One region of the Kinneretia sp. DJ1R-11 genome, then DNA from elsewhere that is predicted to be linked to it. Evidence: predicted binding sites of a transcription regulator. Region 1 holds the regulator's gene; each other region holds the start of a gene.
What was found. The regulator FNR, encoded in region 1, switches genes on or off when oxygen is low (the NO sensors DNR and NnrR bind a similar motif). The targets are predictions, from matches to a motif close to TTGATNNNNATCAA.

Region 1 (6,454 bases):
CCAACAACTGCGCCGGTTGCCACGGCTCGGACGCCAAGGGCAGCAAGGGTTTCCCCAACCTGACCGACAGCGACTGGCTCTATGGCGGCTCGCATGAGACTATCGTGCAAACCATCACCAATGGCCGCAACGGCGTCATGCCGCCCATGGCTGCCGCCGTTGGTACTGCCGAAGATGTGCGCAATCTGGCCAACTATGTGCTGAGCCTGTCAGGCAGCGCTCATAACTCGATCGCCGCGCAGAAGGGCAAGGAGAAGTTCATGGCCTGTGCTGCCTGCCACGGTGCCGATGGCAAGGGCAACCAGGCTCTGGGTGCACCCAATCTGACCGACAAAATCTGGTTGCACGGCTGGGGTGAGGATGCGGTGATGGCCATCATCAACAATGGCAAGAACAATATGATGCCGGCCCAATCCACGCGTCTGAGCCCGGAGCAGATCCAGGTCCTGGGTGCGTACGTCTGGAGTCTGTCCAGCAAGACGGCAGTCGCACCCTGACCATGACTGAAGCCCGGGCAGTCCCGCCGGCGCCGCGTGTCGGACCGGCTATCTCTCCCTCCGCATCTGCTGCGCAGGCTGCGGGTGAGGATGCGGTGGTGGAAATCGTCTCGCTCTATGCGGCGCAGAAGAAGATCTACCCACGTGCCGTGTCTGGCCTCTTCGCCAGCTGGCGTTGGGGCTTGGTCTGGTTCACGCAGATCTTGTTCTATGGTCTGCCCTGGCTGCTCTGGAACGACCGGCAGGCGGTGCTCTTCGAGCTCGCCAGCCGGCGTTTTTACATTTTTGGCCTGGTCCTGTACCCGCAGGATTTCATCTATCTGACCGGCCTGCTCTTGATCTCGGCTTATGCCTTGTTCCTGTTTACGGCCGTGGCCGGGCGGCTGTGGTGCGGCTATGCCTGCCCGCAGACGGTCTACACCGAGATCTTTCTCTGGATCGAACGTCAGTTTGAAGGCGACCGCCAGGCGCGCATGAAGCTTGATGCTTCGCCCTGGGGCGTCAACAAGCTCTGGCGCAAGGGCGGCAAGCAGGCGGTGTGGATCACCGTTGCCTTGTGGACCGGCTTCACCTTTGTCGGCTATTTCACCCCCATTCATGCGCTGTGGGCCGAAGCCTTCACCTTGAGCTTCGGTCCCTGGGAATGGTTCTGGGTCCTGTTCTACGCTTTCGCGACCTACGGCTTCGCTGGCTTCATGCGCGAACAGGTCTGCAAGTACATGTGCCCGTATGCGCGCTTCCAGAGCGCCATGTTCGACAAGGACACGCTGATCATCAGCTACGACGCCGAGCGCGGCGAGCCGCGCGGTTCGCGCAGCAAGAAATCCAGCGTGGACGAGGTCAAGGCGGCCGGACTGGGTTCCTGCATCGACTGCACCTTGTGTGTGCAGGTTTGCCCCACTGGCATCGACATTCGCCAAGGCCTGCAGTACGAATGCATCGGCTGCGCCGCCTGCATCGACGTCTGCGACGGCGTGATGGACAAGATGAACTACCCGCGTGGCCTGATCCGCTACGACACCCAAAACGGCCTGCAGCAGCATTTGAGCCCGGCTCAGAAGCTGCGCCGCATGTTCCGCCCACGGGTGGTGATCTACACCGTGGTGCTGTTTGTCTTGTGTACAGCCCTGCTGGCCAGCCTGCTGTTCCTGCGCAGCCCCGTCAAGCTCGATGTGGTGCGCGACCGCGGTGTGCTGGCACGCGTGGTGGAAGACGGTTATGTCGAGAACCTCTACCGTCTGCAGGTCATGAACGCGACCGAGCAGACCCATCGCTACCGTGTCACGGTCAGTGGTCTGGAGGGCATCAAGTTGGAGAAGGCGGTCGAGCTGAGCGTGGCGCCGGCCGAGGCGCGCTGGCTGACGCTGTCGGTGCGAGTGCCGCCCGAGACGGCGGCACGTGCCGCCCAAGACCACAAGGGCTCGCATGGCATCGAGTTCCAGTTGCGCAGCCAGGATGGCGGCCAAGCCGGAGCCACCGTGGTGCACGAAAAATCAACCTTTATCGTGCCACGCTGAGCGCCGGCTCGCACAAGCACAGTCAGGAGACATACCCATGAGCCAGAACCTGAATCTCGATGCCCAAGCCCCGCTGGACAAGCCGGCCGGCTGGTGGCGTACCCCCATGATGTGGTTGGTCGTTGGCGGGCCTGCGCTTGTCATCGTCGCCAGTTTCGTGACCTTGAGCCTGGCCATCAGCCACCCCGACCCGGTGCTGGAGGAGAAGTTGGTGGCCAACAAGGCCAGTGGCGCCAAGGCTTTGCTGCCAGCCCGGGAAGCACGCAATCACGCCGCCACCGGCGGACAGTGAAATGGACGGCGCTGAACGCTCCGCCTCGGTCGTCCCCAAGCTCAGCAGCCGTTGGGCCATGGCCGTGGCCTGGCCGGCCTTCTTCATGGCCGGCGTGTTGGAGGCTTTGGTGTTTGCCGTCATTGATCCCAGCGACCTGAGTTGGTTCGGTGCGGAACGCCTGGACTGGTCGCGCCAGGCGGTCTACACCGTCAGCTTCATGATCTTCTGGCTGGTGATCAGCCTCTCGGCCAGCGTCAGCGTCATGCTGGCGACCCTGCCTGATCTGCCGGACGACGCACATCCTCGCGGCTGGCCGCGTTGAACGCCCCGTCAGTTCCAGGCGCCGTGGGGCGCACGATGAAAAAAGGCCTTCGGAAATCCGAAGGCCTTTTGCTTGGGTGTGTCAGTTTCAGCAGTTGCTGTTGTTGACCAGCTTCTGTAGCCCGGCTTGATCGAGGATGCGCAAATGGCGCTGTTTCACTTCGAGCAGGCCTTCCTCTTGGAACTTGGAGAAGGTGCGGCTGACCGTCTCCAGCTTCAGGCCGAGATAACTGCCAATTTCCTCGCGCGTCATGCGCAGCACCAAGGCCGCGGCTGAGAAGCCGCGGGCTTGCAGGCGCTGTGTCAGGTTGAGCAAGAAGGCCGCCAGGCGCTCTTCCGCGCGCATGCTGCCCAGCAGCAGCATCACGCCGTGGTCGCGCACGATCTCGCGGCTCATGATTTTGTGGAATTGGCGCTGAAGGTCGGTGAACTCACGCGACAGCTCTTCAAGTTGCTCGAAGGGGATCACACAGACTTGAGAGTCTTCGAGTGCGACAGCGTCGCAGCTGTGGCGGTCGGTGCTGATGCCGTCCAGGCCCAGCAACTCGCCGGCCATCTGGAAGCCGGTGACCTGATCGCGTCCGTCTTCCGAGGACACGCAGGTCTTGAAGAAGCCGGTGCGCACGGCGTAGAGCGACTGGAATTCATCGCCGCTTCGGAACAAGGTGTCGCCGCGCGCCACAGTGCGGCGTGTGGCGACCAATTGGTCGAGCTGATCCAGGTCGCCCGAGGACAGGCCGACCGGCAGGCACAGCTCGCGCAAATTGCAGCTGGAGCAGGCGACTTTCAGGGGCTCGAACTTGATCGGGACGGTGGCGTTCATCGTGTGCTTTTTCAGGGGTTCAGCCCGCTCGGTTGAGCCGGCTTGCGCTTGTGAGACTTCCAGATTCTTGACGGACATGAGCATGATGCACCTCAAAACTTGGTGCATTGTTGTGCCGTTAAAGCGCGTCGAGCTTGATCCTTGTCAAGTCGCGCAGCCAAAGCCTTGGCAAAGTGCTGGACATGGTACAGAACATTCAAGGCCGCGCGCGCCCGGCCTCCGAGACGATCAATCCTGGCGCAGCCTGCATCAGTGAAGAGTTGCTGCGTCGCTTCGATGTGTCCGGCCCGCGCTACACCTCGTATCCGACGGCCGATCGCTTTGTCGAGGCCTTCACGCTGGAGCAATACCAGCAGGCCCTGGCGCAGCGATCGGGCGGGTCGCAGGTCGGCGGCAACACGCCGCTGTCGCTGTACATCCACATTCCGTTTTGCGAGTCTGTCTGTTACTACTGCGCTTGCAACAAGGTGATTACCAAGCACCATGACCGTGCCACCGAGTACCTGCGGGCCCTGGTCACGGAAATGGATCTGACTCTGGAGCATCTCGGTCGTGGCGCCGCGGTCTCGCAGCTGCATCTGGGGGGCGGTTCACCGACCTTTCTCAGCGATGCCGAGCTGAGTCAGCTGATTGTGGCCTTGCTGGAGCGATTCCGCCTGGCGCCCGGTGCCGAGGTGTCCATCGAGGTCGACCCGCGCACCGTGACGAATGAGCGTCTGGCCCATTTGCGTCAGCTCGGCTTCAACCGCCTGAGCTTTGGCGTGCAGGATTTCGACCCCGAGGTTCAGAAGGCGGTACACCGCCAGCAGAGCTATGAAAGTGTGGCCACGCTGATGACGGCTGCGCGCACGCTGGGTTTCGAATCCACCAATGTGGATCTGATCTACGGCCTGCCGCTGCAGACGCCCGAGTCTTTTGCTCGCACCATTGCTCAGGTCGGCGCGCTCAAGCCCGACCGCATTGCGCTGTACGGCTATGCCCACCTGCCGCAGCGCTTCAAGCCGCAGCGGCGCATCAACGAGGCTGAGCTGCCGGTGGCGGGTGACAAGGTCACCATGCTGGCCGCGGCCATCAGCGGCTTCGAGCAGCATGGCTACAGCTATATCGGCATGGACCACTTTGCACTGGCCACGGATTCCCTGGCCGTCGCAAAGCGCCAGGGGCGGCTACACCGCAATTTCCAGGGCTACAGCACCCAGCCCGATTGCGATCTGATTGCGCTTGGTGTGTCCGCCATCGGCCGGGTAGGTGCCAGTTACAGCCAGAACGCCAAGACCCTGGACGAGTACTACGATTCACTTCGGCAGGGGCAGTTGCCGATTCAACGCGGCTTGGCCTTGACGCGCGACGATATTGTCCGTCGCGCGGTGATCATGGCCTTGATGTGTCAGGGTCGGCTGGAGTTTGAGTCGATCGAGTTGGCCCATCTGGTGGATTTCGATCGTTATTTCCAGCCTGAGCTGGAGCGCATGCGCGGTCTGGCAGAGCAGGGCCTCGTGACGCTGGAGCCCGGGGCCATTCAGGTGACCGCCATGGGCTGGTATTTCGTGCGCGCTGTTGCTATGGTGTTTGACCGATACCTGCAAGCCGACCGCAGCCGTGAGCGCTTCTCCCGCATCATCTGACTCCCATGCTTGACGCCAGCCTGGCCGCATCTGCCGCTCTGATGGGCCTGGCGGGCACGCCGCATTGCTTGGCCATGTGCGGCGCCACTTGCGCTGCGGCCGGCGGTCGTTCGCCTCTGTCATTTCAAATCGGCCGCTTGCTGGGCTATGTGCTCGCAGGTGCCGTGGCCGCGGCCAGCATGCAGTTGCTGGATCAGATGGGACAGGCCACGGCCTTGTTGCGGCCGCTCTGGGTGCTGGTCCATGTGGCTGCTTTTCTCTTGGGCCTGTCCCTGCTGTGGCGTGGCCGCCAGCCGGCCTGGCTGGAGCGGGTGGGGCAGGATATGGGTCGCCAGGTCGAAATCCCTGTCGCCGGTCTGCGTCGTGGGAGCCAGGTTTTGGCAGCGCCGGCCCGGGCGGGCTTGGCCGGCCTGGCCTGGGTGGCCTGGCCATGTGGCTTGCTGCAATCGGCGCTCTTGTTGGCGGCCCTGGCCTCTGGGCCGGCTCAGGGCGGGGCGGTCATGGCCAGTTTCGCGCTGACCTCGGGTGCGGGCTTGGCCCTGGGGCCCTGGCTGCTGAGCCGGATGAACCGCACGCCGCTTGGTGTTGACGGTCTGCGGCTTTCGGTGCGTCTGGGCGGCTTCGGCCTGGCGGCCGCGTCGGGCTGGGCCCTGGGCCATGGGCTCTGGGCGCAGATTGCTGCGGCATGCAGCGTGCCGGCCTGAACCGGCTGGCCTGAAGCAAGCGCCGAAATGCCAAGACTTATATAAGACTTGAGTCCGCAGCCGGCGCCGCTGACTTAGAATCGGCGCCCTAATCGTTCCAACCCTTGGGCCTGATTGCTGGGCCGATCTGGATAGCACATGACCGCTTCGCACCCCACCATCATCTACACCTTGACCGACGAGGCTCCGCTGTTAGCGACCGCGTCCTTCTTGCCCATCGTGCGCGCCTTCACGGCGCCGGCAGGCGTGAACGTCGAGACCAGCGATATCTCCGTGGCGGGCCGTATCCTGGGCCAGTTTCCGGAGTTCCTGAGCGAGGCACAGCGTGTACCTGACCATCTGGCCGCGCTGGGCAAGTTGACCCTGAAGCCCGAAGCCAACATCATCAAGCTGCCCAATATCAGCGCGTCGGTGGCGCAGCTGAAGGCCGCCATCAAGGAACTGCAGGGCAAGGGTTATGCGATTCCGGACTACCCGGAAAGCCCCAAGACCGATGAAGAGAAAGACATCCGCGCTCGCTACGGCAAGTGCACCGGCAGTGCCGTGAACCCGGTGCTACGTGAGGGCAACTCGGACCGTCGCGCGCCCAAGGCCGTCAAGGAATACGCCCGCAAGAACCCGCACAGCATGGCCGACTGGAGCCAGGCCTCGCGTTCGCATGTCTCGCACATGCACAACGGCGACTTCTATCAT
Region 2 (6,454 bases), on a different contig from region 1:
TCACGGCAAGTGTCGTAATAACCGACTGCGAGCAAAGCCAGGCAAGTGCTTGTCGGGGTTAGGTTTTTTGTCCAAACGACTGCCTCTCCTGGTTCATTAATTAAGACACCAAAAGCCGCGCTTGTTACAAAAACATGCCCGGTACGCATGGCATCGGCAAGTGATTGGCCGGCCCGCATATTGCCATCAAATCATGGCGGCTTTGACGTCTCACGACTGAAATGGGTGGCCACTTTTCGGTGGCCTCGGCCCACGGCTGTCGTTTCGGATGCCCAGCGCCGCGACACCCCAGTCTCAAAGATTGCTCGAGAACAGCCGCCGCAGAAACAGCTGCTTGAAGCTGTGCGCCTCATTGAGGCCCAGGCGCTCCAGCCAGGCCTCGGGCACCGGGGTTTTCGGTCCCAGGCTCTTGACGATGAGCTTGACCAGCTCGACCGGGTGGTGGCTGGCGTGCTTGAGCTTTTTGAGCGCGCGCACGATCTGCATTTCCTCGTCGCTGAGGTCGGTGCCGAAGGGAAAATCGGGCAGCACGCCGCAGTTGCGCCAGGGGCGCAGCTGCTCGCGCAAGGCCTCGGGCAGATTGCGCCGGGCCGAGGCTGGCAGCTGGTAGTCGGCCGGCAGCTTGCCATGGGCCTTGGCCTCGTCCATCAAGCCCTGCTGGAAGCGCGAGTCGCAGACCTGCAGCAGGCGGGCAATCACCTCGGCATCGCTGCAGCCGCGCAAGTCGGCCACGCCGTACTCGGTGACGACGATGTCGCGCAGATGGCGCGGGATGGTGCAGTTGGCGTAGTGCCAGACGATGGAGCTGCTCAGGCCCTGGGCGTTGTCATGTGTGGCGCGCAGCAGCAGGATGGAGCGGGCCCCCTTCAGTGCATGGGCCATGGCGACGAAGTTGTACTGACCGCCCACGCCCGAAACCATCTGGCCCGAGTCGTAGCCATCGGACGAGGCGGCGCCCAGCAGCGTCATCTTCATCGTCGTGTTGATGAAGCGGGCATCGCGGCGCTGCGCGCGTTTGAGAGCTTCTGAGCCCAGGGCGTCGCCGTAGAGCTCGTTGATGAAGTGGATGCGCGTCATGGCGATGCGCTGGCGCAGGCCTTCGGGCAACTCGCGCAAGCGTTGGTAGAAATCGCGCGGGCCGAGGAAGAAGCCGCCGTGCATCAGCGTGGCCCGTCGCCAGGCCGGGCCGATCAACTCGGGCGCCATGGCCTCGCTGCAATTCGGCCAATGCTGGCCTGCATAGGCCAGCCGTCCATCGGCCTGCAGCTCGACCTCGGGCTTCAGCAGACCCTGGGCCTGAAGAAACTCCAGGTCGCAAAGGCGAAGCGGCGAAGCGATGCGGCCGCGCTCCTGCAGTGCACGGATCACGCTCGCTTCGGGCTGCGGGCCCAGCTGGCCCGCCAGGGCCAGCGCTTGCAAATCCAGATCGTCGAACACCAAGCGGCGGATCAGCCCGGCATCGATCAAGCGCATGAAGCCGTTGACGAACATCTCAGAGCAGCCGTACAGGCCCTGCTCGAAGCGGCCCAGCTCGCGCCCTGCCTGCGGGTCAGACGGACTGCAGCCGGACAGCCCAGCCAAGATGGCCCGGTAGTCGGCATTGCGGGTCTCGCGCACGATCAGGGCCTGGGCAATGGCGTCACCGAGCGAGCCGATGCCGATCTGCAGCGTGCCGCCGTCCTTGACCAGGCTGGAGGCATGCAGGCCGATGGCGTAGTCGGCCCAGGAAATGGCGGCATTGGGCGGTGCGAACACGCTGTGGCTGCAGCCCGGCCCGCTGAGCAGCAGGCTGAACAAGCCGGCGTCGGCCACGGCCGGCCCGGGCATGAAGGGCAGGGCCTCGTTGACCATGGCCACGCTGAGCACCGGCTGCCCGATTCCGGCCTGGTGCTCGAGCAGATCGAAGCTGAGGTCGGGGTTGCAGGACAGGGAATACTCGCGCTCACCGGTCTCCGGGTTCCGGCGCGTGGCCACCGCCTGCATCAGCAGATTGATGCCCTGGCTGCACATGTCCCGCACGGCAAAGCTGTAGTTGGTGCAGATGAAGCCTTGCTGTGCCGCCTCGTTGCCGAGGTAGTCGGCGGTCTTGAAGAAAAACTCCTGCACCGAGATATTGGGCGGCAACTGGCCGGCGCGCAGTGGCGCCACATAGGCCAGGTCAGGGTAGTCGGCGAACACCCGCTCGACCAGAGGCGCCAGGAAATGCTGCTCCAGCTCGGTGCGGCCCTTGGGCCGCTCCAGCGACAGCGCGGTGTAGATGTGCAAACGGCGCTCAGGCTGCGCCGCCACACGCCGGTAGAGCGCGTTCAGCAGCGGGTTGGGCTTGCCCACGCCCAGGGGCAGGGCGAGCCGGATCTCACCGGGCAGGCGGCGCAGGATCTCGTCCACCGCCGCCTCCACATCCGTCAGCAGCACAGGCTGCGCCACTGCAATTGCCGCCGCCGCGGCCTCGTCCGTTTCCGGACCTTGGCTCTTCTTGTTCAATCGTGTCTCCTGTCCGGCCTCTTGATGGCTCGTCTTTTGGGGCAGGTCTTGGGTGGCCGTGAAAGCCCACCATCGCCCGTGCCACAGTTTCGCCCCCACTGCCAAGGGTGATCTTGACATTCAGCAAGTCCGCCACAAAAGCGGCGTTTGCCCCTCAAAAAGCGGGATAGTCCTCCCCCGGGCCTGCGGGGGGCGCTGTGCGCCCACACCTTGGCCTGTGCTGAAATGCCCGGCTGCACCGAGACCTGCTGTCGACGTACCCGTTCCTCATTCGCCTTTTATGCACGAGCCCCTGGACTTGCCGGCCTGGTTGCCGCCCCTGCGCAGCGCCCTGCGGCGCCTCGGACCGCGCCCGGCGCACTGGCTGTTCTGCGCCTTCATCACCCTGGTCTGCGTGGCGCTGTCGCAATTGGTCGTGTCCCTGCTGGGGCGCGGTGACCGGCCCACGGCGGCCCTGGTCGCGGCGCTCTGCGGCCTGTCCCTGGCGGCCGTGTTCAGTGCCTGCGTGCTGGCTCTGTTGGCCCATCTCGACCGGGCCCTGCGCTTCACCGCCCGCTATGCCACCCGGGACAGCCTGACCGGCTTGTGCAACCGCCGCCAGTTCCTCAGCCTGGTCGAGCGGGAATGGTCGCTGGCCCGGCGCTACCAGACGCCCTGCGCCCTGGTGCTGATCGACATCGACCATTTCAAGCGCATCAACGAAGCCTTTGGCCACGCCTGTGGCGACATGCTGCTGCGCCAGGTGGCCGAGGTCAGCGGAGAGACCCTGCGCCAGGCCGATGTCTTGTGCCGTTACGGCGGCGAGGAGTTCATGCTCTTCCTGCCGCACACCGACCCACTCGGCGCGCTCGATGTCGCAGAACGCATACGCGAGCGCGTGCTGGCCATGGATTTCGCATGGAATGCCCACCCGGTGCCGGTCAGCGTCAGCATCGGCGTGGCCGTGCTCAAGAGTGGCCACGTCGGCCTCGACGACTTGCTCAATGAGGCCGATGAGGCCTTGCACCTGGCCAAGGCCGAGGGCCGCAACTGCGTGCGCGCCGGCCCGGGCCTGCTGCCGGGAACGTTCAGCGCCTTGCAGGCCTGAAGCGCTCAGTACCGGCCGTACGGGCCGAGCTCAAATCCGCAGCGCTCCCGCATAGCCGGTCAGTTCCAGATAGCCGAGGCCGCTGCGCCGGCCCTGGGCGTCGAGCAGCTCGGCCGCGCCTTCCCAGTAGCGCAGGCCACCGGTGATTTCCTGGTCGTCCAGCAGGGCGCGCAGGCGCTGCTCGCCTTGCGGTGTGCGCAGCCGCCATTCCAGCGGGTAAGGAGCGCCGCCACGCGGGCTGTCCCAGTGGCGCAGCGCCTGCATCTGAACATCCTCAGGCGCGAAGGTCAGCGTGCTGCCATCGGCCCGGCGCCAGCTGCCGCCACTCCAGAGCGTGCTGCCGTCGGCGCGGCGCAGGCGGAACACGGTCAGCGCACCGCCGTCGCCGAGGTTGATGCCGGCCCAGTCCCAGCCGATGGCGCTCTCAGTCGCTGCCGCGCCAGCTGCCCCAGCGTCCGAAGGCTTGCCCAGCAGATGCTCGCTCCACTCATGGTCCAGCCAGGAGCGCCCCTGCAGGCTCAAGACCTGCCCGTCCAGCTGCAGCTGCGCCTGGCTGAGCAGCTGCACCTGGCTGTAGTAATGGCTGAACTGCTCGGGCTGCGGCCCTTTGCGAGAAAAGCCACCGTCGCCCTGCAAAAGCAGGGCTTGGCTGGCCTGCAGCTCCAGTTGCAGCGCGAAACCGCCGCTGCGGCTGCTCAGAGCGGCCCGGTAGCGGTCCGGGCCGGAGCCCGGCACCCTGGCCAGGCGCCAGTCGGCCATGCGGACGGCACAGTCCTGCTCGCTGGCCTCATTCAGGCCGGCGACAGCGCGGCCCAGACGCTGATCGTGGCGCAGGCGTCCGCTCGGGCGCAGATCGCTGAGCGCGCCATGGGCCAGCAAAAGCTGGCGCGCGGCCAGCCGGCTCGGGTGCTCGGGTGCCGCCGGGCCGCGCCGGCGAAAGAAGGTCAGCTGGTAGCCGAACTCCGGCTCCGAGCGGCCCGGCCGCGACAGGATGCCGGTCAGATACCACCATTCAATGGCTTGTTCGGGGTGAGCGCCAAAGTCACGCGGAAAACTCAGCCGGGCAGGGCGCACGGCGCCGGTCGAATCGAGCGCCAGGCTCGCCCCCGGCAGCAGGCCCAAAGCTGCCGCTTGCATCAGCCAGGCGCGCCGGCCCGGCACCCAGTCGCCTGGCTCGCCCTGCATCACCAATCCTCCTTGACCGCTTGCACCGCCTGCTGGGCCACGGCCCGGTAGCCCGCCAAGAGCGAGGCCAGCACGCCGGCCACGAACACGGCGGCCAGCAGGGCAGCGAGGCGCCAGCCGGGCAGGCTCATGTCCATGCTCCAGTGAAAGCTCTGCGGGTTGACCACCCAGATCAGCACCGCACTCAGGCCCAGGCCCAAGGCCAGGCCGGCAATGGCGCCAACGCCGCACAGCAGCAGGGCTTCCAGGCCCAGCAATCGCAGCACATCGGCGCGCGTGAAGCCCAGATGCAGCAGCAGGCCGAACTCGCGCCGCCGCGCCAGGGCCTGGGCCGAAGCGGCCGCGGCGATGCCGAACAGACCGATCGCCAAGGCCACGGCCTGCAGCCAGACGGTGACGGCAAAGCTGCGGTCGAAAATGTGCAAAGAGATGGCGCGCAACTCGCTGACCGCGGCGATCTCAAGATCCTGCGGTTCGGCGGCCAGGGCACGCAAGGCCTCGCTGCTGGCTTTGGGGTCGGCACCCGGGGGCAGCCAGAGGTAAAGCTCGGTGACGCGCAGGTCGCCACTCCAGGCCCGGTAGGCGGCCAGCGGCATCAGCACCGCGCCGCTCTGGCGCGCATAGTCGCGCCAGACGCCGCGCACAAACACGGGCAGCGGTGGCCCGCCCGGCTGCAGGCGCAGCTGCACGGTCTGGCCCGGCCGCAGGCCCTGAGCATCGCGCAGGGCTTCGTTGATGTAGATGGGGGTTAAACGTGTTTGGCCCGCCGGCGCGGGCGCGAGGGCGCCGGCCAGGGGCAGGCTCTGCTCATCGAGCTCACGCGCTTGCAGGTCCAGCGGATCGGCCCCGACCGGCATGCCGTCGAGCCAGACCTGCTGGCTGCGTTGCAGCCTGATATCGCGGAGCTGAGCGCTGCCCCGTATCGCGTCCACCAGGGCCGGCGGCAGGGGTGCCTGCTGGCCGGCACTGCCGCGCAGGGCCGAGCGCAGGTAGAGATCGGCCGGCAGCATCTGGCTCAGCCACTGGTTCAGCGAATCGCGAAAGCTGCCCACCATCACCAGCATGGCCACCGACAAGCTCAGTGCCACCAGCACGCCGGCCAGGGCCCGGCTGGCCTCGCCGGCCTGGTCGCGGGCGCGCTCACGCAGCAGCAACAAGCTCGCCCCTGGCCGGCTCCAGGCCAGCAGCCCCAGGCTCAGGCGCAGCAAGGCGGGCACGCAGGCCATGCCGCCGGCCAGCACCGCCAGCATGGCGGCATAGGCGGCGACCGGAACCCCGGCCAGGGCCGCGGGCCAAGAGATCGGCGGCAGCAAGGCCAGACCCAGGCCCAGCACCAGCAGGGCCGGGCCCAGCCAGACGGGCGGCCCCTCGCTCAAACGCTGGCCCAAACCCTTGAGCACCTGGGCCACCGGCATGCGCTGCACACTGCGGGCCGGCAGCCAGGCACTGAGCAGGCTGACCGCCAGGCCCAGGCCGCCGAAGAGCAGGGCGGCCGGCAGCTGCGCGGCACTGAACTGCAGGGCCGGTCGCACGCCGCTGATGGCGGCCAGGCCCAGATCGCTGCCCAGCACCCGCAGGCCCAGGCCCGCCAACTGCCAGCCGAGCAGCAGACCCAGGGCACTGCCGAGCAAGCCCAGCATCAGCCCCTCCAGCAAGACCAGGGCCGAGCGCTCACGCGCACTCATGCCCAGCACCCCG
Region 3 (6,454 bases), on a different contig from region 1:
CGCGCCTGAATCGGCGGGATCCGGCTGCATGAAAGCCATTCCACTCAGCTACATCGCGCGCAACCTCTGGGTGCGCCGCGTCACCACCTTGCTGACGGCCGGCGGCATGGCCCTGGTGGTCTATGTCTTCGCCACCGTGCTGATGATGAGCGAGGGCATACGCAGCACCTTGGTGGCCACCGGGCAGGCGGACAATGTGATCGTGCTGCGCAAGGGCGCCGGCGCCGAGATCAACAGCGGAATCTCGCGTGGCCAGGCCGCCATCGTCGAGAGCCTGCCCGGCATCGCCACGGACGCCGCCGGCTTGCCGCTGCTCAGCAAAGAGCCTGTGGTGTTGAACAACCTGCCCAAGCGCGGCAGCGGCAAGCCCAGCAATGTGACCGTGCGTGGCAGCTCTGAGCTGGGCCTGCAGCTGCGCCCGAGCTTGCGCCTGATCGAGGGGCGCATGTTCCGGGCCGGCAGCTCCGAGATCATCACTGGCCGCGCGGTCGCTCAGGGCTTCCAGGGTGCGGGCCTGGGCGAGACGCTTCGCTTCGCCGGGCGCGATTGGACCGTGGTCGGCGTCTTCGATGCCGGCGGCAGCGCTTTCGATTCCGAGATCTGGGGCGACAGCGAGCAGATGCTGCAGGCCTTCCGGCGCGACGCCTTTTCCAGTGTGGTGTTCCGCTTGCAGGACCAGGCCCAGTTCGAGGCGATCCGCGCCGCCATCGAGGCCGACCCGCGCCTGCAGCTGGAGGCCAAGCCCGAGATCCGTTTCTACGCCGAGCAGAGCGAAGCCTTGGCCACTTTCATCAGCATCCTGGGCACATCCTTGTCGGTGGTGTTCTCGATCGGCGCCATCGTCGGCGCCATGATCACCATGTTCGCGGCCGTGGCCTCACGCATTGGCGAAATCGGCACCTTGCGCGCGCTGGGTTTTCGCCGCGGTGCGGTGCTGCTGGCCTTCCTGCTGGAGGCCATGCTGCTGTCCTTGATCGGCGGGCTGCTCGGCCTGGCGGCAGCCTCGTTGATGCAAACCGTCAACATCAGCACCACCAATTTCCAGACCTTTTCGGAGCTGGCGTTTCAGTTTCGCCTGACGCCCGCCATTGTCTGGAAGACCTTGCTGTTCTCCCTGTTCATGGGCTTTGTGGGTGGTTTCATCCCCGCCTGGCGGGCGGCCCGGCTCAAGATCGTCGACTGCTTGCGCGCCGCTTGAAGCGGCCGCCGACCCCTCAGCTGCAGCCCTGGCTGCCGCAGGAGCTGATGCCGCTGGCTTCGGTGGCCAGGGGCTGGGCGATCGCACCACTGACCGGGTCGTAACCGACCTGGCTCATGTGGAAGACCAGGGCCGCGTCCATCATGTCGGCGTGGGCCGGAAACCAGTTCACCAGCTCGGGCAGCAGATTGCGCATGGGCTCCAGGTCGGCATGGGCATGGGTGTGAGCCAGCACCTGGCGCATCACATCCAAGACCATGGCGTGCTGCTTGCTGTGGCAGTTGTCGGCGGCAAAGCCGGTGGCGGCCATCCAGCCTTCCTCCATGGCGAAATGGGCCTCGGTGTGGCTCAGCAGACGCGCATACAAGGGCAGGGGATCGGGCTCGGGCTGGGCCAGGGCTTCGCCCAGCTCATTGAGCAGGGCGACGAACTCCTGGTGGGTCTGGTCGATTTGGGGTTGGTTCAGGACCAGGGCGTCGGTCCATGCAAGGGTGGTGCTCATAGGGCCGGCAGGGTAGCGCATTTGGCGGCTCGGGCGCGGCCGGTTCGCGGCTTTCTTGTCGCAAATCAATCAGACTGCCGTTGGGCCCTGCCGCTGCGGTCCTGGGTTCAGGGTCGCTCGGCCCAGGAATCAACGGCGATGTCAAAGCGCAGATTCATGCCCTTGCCCAGGGTGTCCACCTTGAGGGTGCCGGCCACGTTCTGGGCCAGGCTGCGGCCACGAGCGTCGGTCTGGTAGCGCGAGCTGACGTCCAGCTGGATCACCATCATGAAACGGCCCTGGATGTCGATGCGCTGCGGGCGGCCGGTTTCGGGGTCGACCCAGGCGCGCAACTGCACCTTGCGGGTGAAGCTTTTGTCCTCGGCCTCGAACAGGGTCCAGGCCTTGCCGTCCAGCATGACGCCTTCGCTGCGGCGCACCGGGGTGTCGGGCTTGAGCCATTCCTGGCCGCGCCCCATCGTTTCGCTGATCTGCTGGTTCTGGCCTTCGCGCTCGGCGTCGCCCGGGGCCAGTGGCGGCTCGGCGGCTGTGATGCGGTAGATGGGTTTGCCACCTTCCCAATGGTCCAGCTTGCGGCGGGTCAGCGTGGTGTCGGTGTAGTTGCTGGTGGCCTCGATGCGGGTGCTCGATTCATCGGGCACGACCTGCTTTTGCGCTTCCAGGTGGGCCAGGGTCTTGAGCCACAGCGGGTCGGCCGCCTGGCTGCTCTGGGGCAGCAGTTGCAGGACCGGCAGCAGGGCCAGGGACAGGGCGAGCAGAAGTGCGCGTGGCATGGGGCGTGGGGCCGAAGCCGGGTGGTGATGGCGCGCGATTGTGGCCGTGCGTGCAGCGGCTCCTTGCCAGCCCGTGGCCGTAGCGGCATCCGCGCCGTGGGGTAGCGCCGGGCAGGCTGTTCATCTGAGGTTCATCTGCGCGTGCGCTGCGGTTCATCTGCAGTTCATGGAGCGATCAGGCCGGCTTGATGGAATGGAGGCCGTGCAGCACCCCAGGGTGCGGCGCTGAATGAAGCAGAGAAATCGACCGGTCGGCCTCGCTCACGATGCCAACCACTCCCCTCAACCCGCCTGCGTCTGCAGCGCGACCGCAAAGCTCGCCATGAATATGAAATCCAAGCTCTCCACCGGTGTTTTGACCCTGGCCGCCTCGCTGGCCCTGTTCGGCACCAACGCCGCCCTGGCCCAGACCGGCGAAGCGCGTGTCTACAACAGCAATATCAGCCTGGCCGAGGTCGAGGCCGCACAAAAGGCCTGGGGCGAGGCCCTGGTCAAGATCAGCGATGACTACCAAAGCGGTGGCCTCGCCAAGGCCAAGGCCACGGCCAGCGCTGTGCTGGACGGCGCCTACGGCTACAAGCTGGGCCCGGTGCTGTTCAAGCCCACGTTGACGGTGGAGCCGCAAACCTTCCGCACCACCAAGGAGGGCGCGCTGTCCTACTTCGTCGGCGGCGACGCCAACTTCCCCAAGGACAGCGGCTTCGCGCTCAAGGGCTGGAAGAAGGTCGAGGTCAGCAACGCCGCTGTGCACATCAATGGCGATGTGGCCAACACCATGGGCAAGGTCAGCATGACCGACAAGAACGGCAAGGTCACCACCGTGGACAAGACCTGGACCTTCAAGAAGGACGACAGCGGCGTGATCCGCATCGTGCTGCACCACTCCTCGCTGCCCTACACGGCGAACTGAGGCGCGGCAGCGGGTCCGGCCAGAAGCAAAAAGGCTCAGGCCGGCTCGTTGTCGATCTTGTAGCCCAGGCCGCGCACGGTCTGGATCAGGGGTTGCTCGCGGCCCTCGTCCAGCTTGGCGCGCAGGCGGCGGATGTAGACATCCACCACATTGGTCAGTGGATCCTCGCTGTAACCCCAGACGGCGTTGAGGATGCGCTCGCGGCTGAACACCCGGCCCGGGTGGCGCATCAAAAGCTCCAGCAAGGCCAGCTCGCGCGCCGTCATGGCCACCAGCTGCTGATCGCGCCGCACCTGCATGCGCTCCAGGTCCAGCACCAGATCGGCCAGGCTGAGCTGGCGCTGGCGGACGCTGCTGCCGCCCGCGTCTTCGCCGGGCGCTTCGGCGCGGCGCAGCAAGGCCTCGATGCGGGCCAATAACTCCTCGAAGGCAAAAGGCTTGGTCAGGTAGTCGTCGGCACCGCAGCGCAGGCCGCTGACCTTGTCCTCCAGCGCATCCATGGCGGTGAGCATCAGCACCGGTGTGCGGCAGCGCGCGGCGCGCAGGCGCTGGCAGGCTTCCACGCCGCTGATGCCGGGCAGCATCACATCGAGCAGGATCAGATCGGGCTCGAGCTGTTCCACGCTTTTTTGCAGCAGGTCGCCGCGCTCGATCACGGTGATCTGGTAGCCCTCGGCCCGCAGGCCGCGGTTGAGAAAGTCCGAGACCCGGCGGTCGTCTTCGACGATCAGGAGATGGGGCATGTCGTGGGCCTTGCTGCTCAGTCTTGCGCCGCCGCATCCAGCGGCAGGATCAGGCAGGCACGGCAGCCGCCCTCGGTCCGGGCTTGCAATTCCAACCGGCCCTCATGTGCGGCGGCAATGTCCGCGGCGATCGCCAGGCCCAGGCCCATGCCTTCGGGGCGCAGGCGGCGCGCGGCCTCGGCGCGCCAGTAGCGCTCCTGGGCGCGGCCCAGTTCCTCGGGGGCCATGCCGATGCCGCTGTCTTCCACGCACAGCACGAGGCGAGGCTGGGGCGTGGCCAGATCCAGTCTGGCACCCAGGAAGACCGAGCCCGGCGCGGGCGTGTAGCGCAGGGCGTTGTCCAGCAAGATGGTCAGGGCCTGGCCCAGCTTGGCGGCCTGGCCGCGCAGCTGCAGGCCTTGACCGGGCAGGGCCTGCAGCAGCTCCAGCGCATCGCCCTGCAGCTGCAGATCCAGGCCTTGCGCGGCCGCCGCGCCGCGTTGCTGCTCCAGCGCTTGCTGCAGCAGGGCCGGCACATCGATGGGCTGTCGCTCGCCCTGCAGGCTGTCCTCGCCCTGGCGGGCCACGCTCATCAGCTCGGCAATGCGAGCGCCCAGCTGGCGCGCGGTGGCGGCCACGCGTTCCAGCGCCTCGCGGTAGACGCTCTCGGCATGGCCGCTGCGGCGCAGGCTGATCTCGGCCTCGCCGAGGATGGCGGTGGTGGGCGTGCGCAGCTCGTGGCTGATGTTGGCGAAAAACTGGCGGCGTGAGTGGTCGATCTCCAGCAACTGCTGGTTGGCGGCGTGCAGGTCCTGGGTGCGCTGGGCCACGGCGTCTTCCAGGCGCTGGCGCTGGCTGGCTTCGTTGGCGCGGTGCAGCTGGATCTCCTCGGCCATGCGGTTGAAGCTCAGGCTCAGACGGTCGAATTCGTCGCGGCCATGCACGGCGATGCGGTGCTCCATGCGGCCGGCCTGCAAGGCCAGGGTGCCATCCAGCAAGGGCGCCATGCGGCGGCGTATGTCCCAGGCGAAGTAGGCGACAAAGCCCATGGACAGGGCGATGGTGGACAGGATGCTGAAGATGGCCAGGCGGCGCGAGCGCTCCAGCGCGGTCTGCGCGGCGGCCTCGGTGGCGCGGCTGTGCGCCTCCTGCAGGCGGATTGCCTCGGCGATCAGGGTGCGCATGTCCTGACCCTGGGAGATGTCGAACACACCCAGCATCTCGTCCCAGACCGTGGCCCGTTCGCTGCTCGGGTTGGGGTGGGGCGTGTGTGGCTGGGCCTGAAGGATCTGGGCGCGCAAGGCCTCGAAGTTCGTTTGCAGCGCGGCCAGAGTCTGGCGCGACACGGTTTCGATGGCGCGGTCGCCAGGGTCAGAGGACTCCAAGGCGTGCAAGCGCTCCAGCTCGGTGAGGCTGGCCTGCATGCGCTGAAGATAGCTGTCACGCAAGGGCACGGGCGCCGCATCGGTCAGCAGGTACTGGGCAAACCAGACCTTGAGCCGCTGCTTGTTGGCGGCCAGGTCCAGGTACTGGACCAGGGCGTCTTTGGCGCGCAGGCTGCGCGAGCGCTCCAGCTCCGACTGGTTGACCAGCCAGACCACCACGGCGAACTGGGTGGCCACCACGGCCACCAGCACGCCCAGCCAGACGCTCAAGCGGGCTTTAAACATGAACGAGGTCTCGGTGCTGGCTCGCTCGGATTTACGCCAGGCGGGCGCGGTGGCGGGCCACCTGGGCCCGCACCTGGGCCGGCGCCGTGCCGCCGAGGATGTTGCGGGCGTTGAGCGAGCCGCGTAGGCTCAGCACCTCGAACACATCGTCGCCGATGCGGGCATCGAACTTCTGCAGCTCGGCCAGGGGCAGCTGGGACAGATCGACGCCGCTGGCGATCGCGGTCTTGACCGCGTGGGCGACGATCTCGTGCGCATCTCGGAAGGCCAGGCCCTTCTTGACCAGGTAGTCGGCCAGGTCGGTGGCGGTGGCATAACCCTTCAGGGCCGCGCGCTCCATGGCCTCGGGTTTGACCGTGATGCCGCCGGCCATTTCGGCAAAGATGCGCAGCGTGTCTTTCAAGGTGTCCACCGTGTCGAACAGCGGTTCCTTGTCTTCCTGGTTGTCCTTGTTGTAGGCCAGGGGCTGGCCCTTCATCAAGGTGATCAAGCCCATCAGATGACCGACCACGCGGCCGGTCTTGCCGCGTGCCAGCTCGGGCACATCGGGGTTTTTCTTCTGCGGCATGATGGACGAGCCGGTGCAGAAACGGTCGGCCAGGTCGATGAAGCCGAAGCTCTGGCTCATCCACAGGATCAGTTCTTCCGACAGGCGCGAGATGTGCACCATCACCAGCGA

Region 2: a site for FNR is predicted at 2,598-2,611, ahead of LNV23_RS12970 (acetyl-CoA hydrolase/transferase C-terminal domain-containing protein). Genes of this name have one in related genera too.
Region 3: a site for FNR is predicted at 1,756-1,769, ahead of LNV23_RS12315 (hemerythrin domain-containing protein). Genes of this name have one in related genera too.

The regions. Positions count from the first base shown of each region.
Region 1 covers NZ_JAJIRR010000004.1:18,960-25,413, reverse strand. Annotated here, with positions in the region: gene ccoP (cytochrome-c oxidase, cbb3-type subunit III) at 1-497, shown strand, start outside; gene ccoG (cytochrome c oxidase accessory protein CcoG) at 500-2,014, shown strand; gene LNV23_RS08915 (hypothetical protein) at 2,052-2,306, shown strand; gene LNV23_RS08910 (hypothetical protein) at 2,308-2,610, shown strand; gene fnr (fumarate/nitrate reduction transcriptional regulator Fnr) at 2,698-3,432, opposite strand; gene hemN (oxygen-independent coproporphyrinogen III oxidase) at 3,615-5,057, shown strand; gene LNV23_RS08895 (sulfite exporter TauE/SafE family protein) at 5,063-5,761, shown strand; gene LNV23_RS08890 (NADP-dependent isocitrate dehydrogenase) at 5,900-6,454, shown strand, end outside.
Region 2 covers NZ_JAJIRR010000007.1:477-6,930, forward strand. Annotated here, with positions in the region: gene LNV23_RS12970 (acetyl-CoA hydrolase/transferase C-terminal domain-containing protein) at 295-2,484, opposite strand; gene LNV23_RS12975 (GGDEF domain-containing protein) at 2,765-3,571, shown strand; gene LNV23_RS12980 (lipocalin-like domain-containing protein) at 3,602-4,756, opposite strand; gene LNV23_RS12985 (ABC transporter permease) at 4,756-6,454, opposite strand, start outside.
Region 3 covers NZ_JAJIRR010000006.1:122,071-128,524, reverse strand. Annotated here, with positions in the region: gene LNV23_RS12320 (ABC transporter permease) at 29-1,198, shown strand; gene LNV23_RS12315 (hemerythrin domain-containing protein) at 1,215-1,700, opposite strand; gene LNV23_RS12310 (hypothetical protein) at 1,808-2,473, opposite strand; gene LNV23_RS12305 (metal-independent carbonic anhydrase family protein) at 2,796-3,383, shown strand; gene LNV23_RS12300 (response regulator transcription factor) at 3,419-4,126, opposite strand; gene LNV23_RS12295 (sensor histidine kinase) at 4,144-5,775, opposite strand; gene argH (argininosuccinate lyase) at 5,807-6,454, opposite strand, start outside.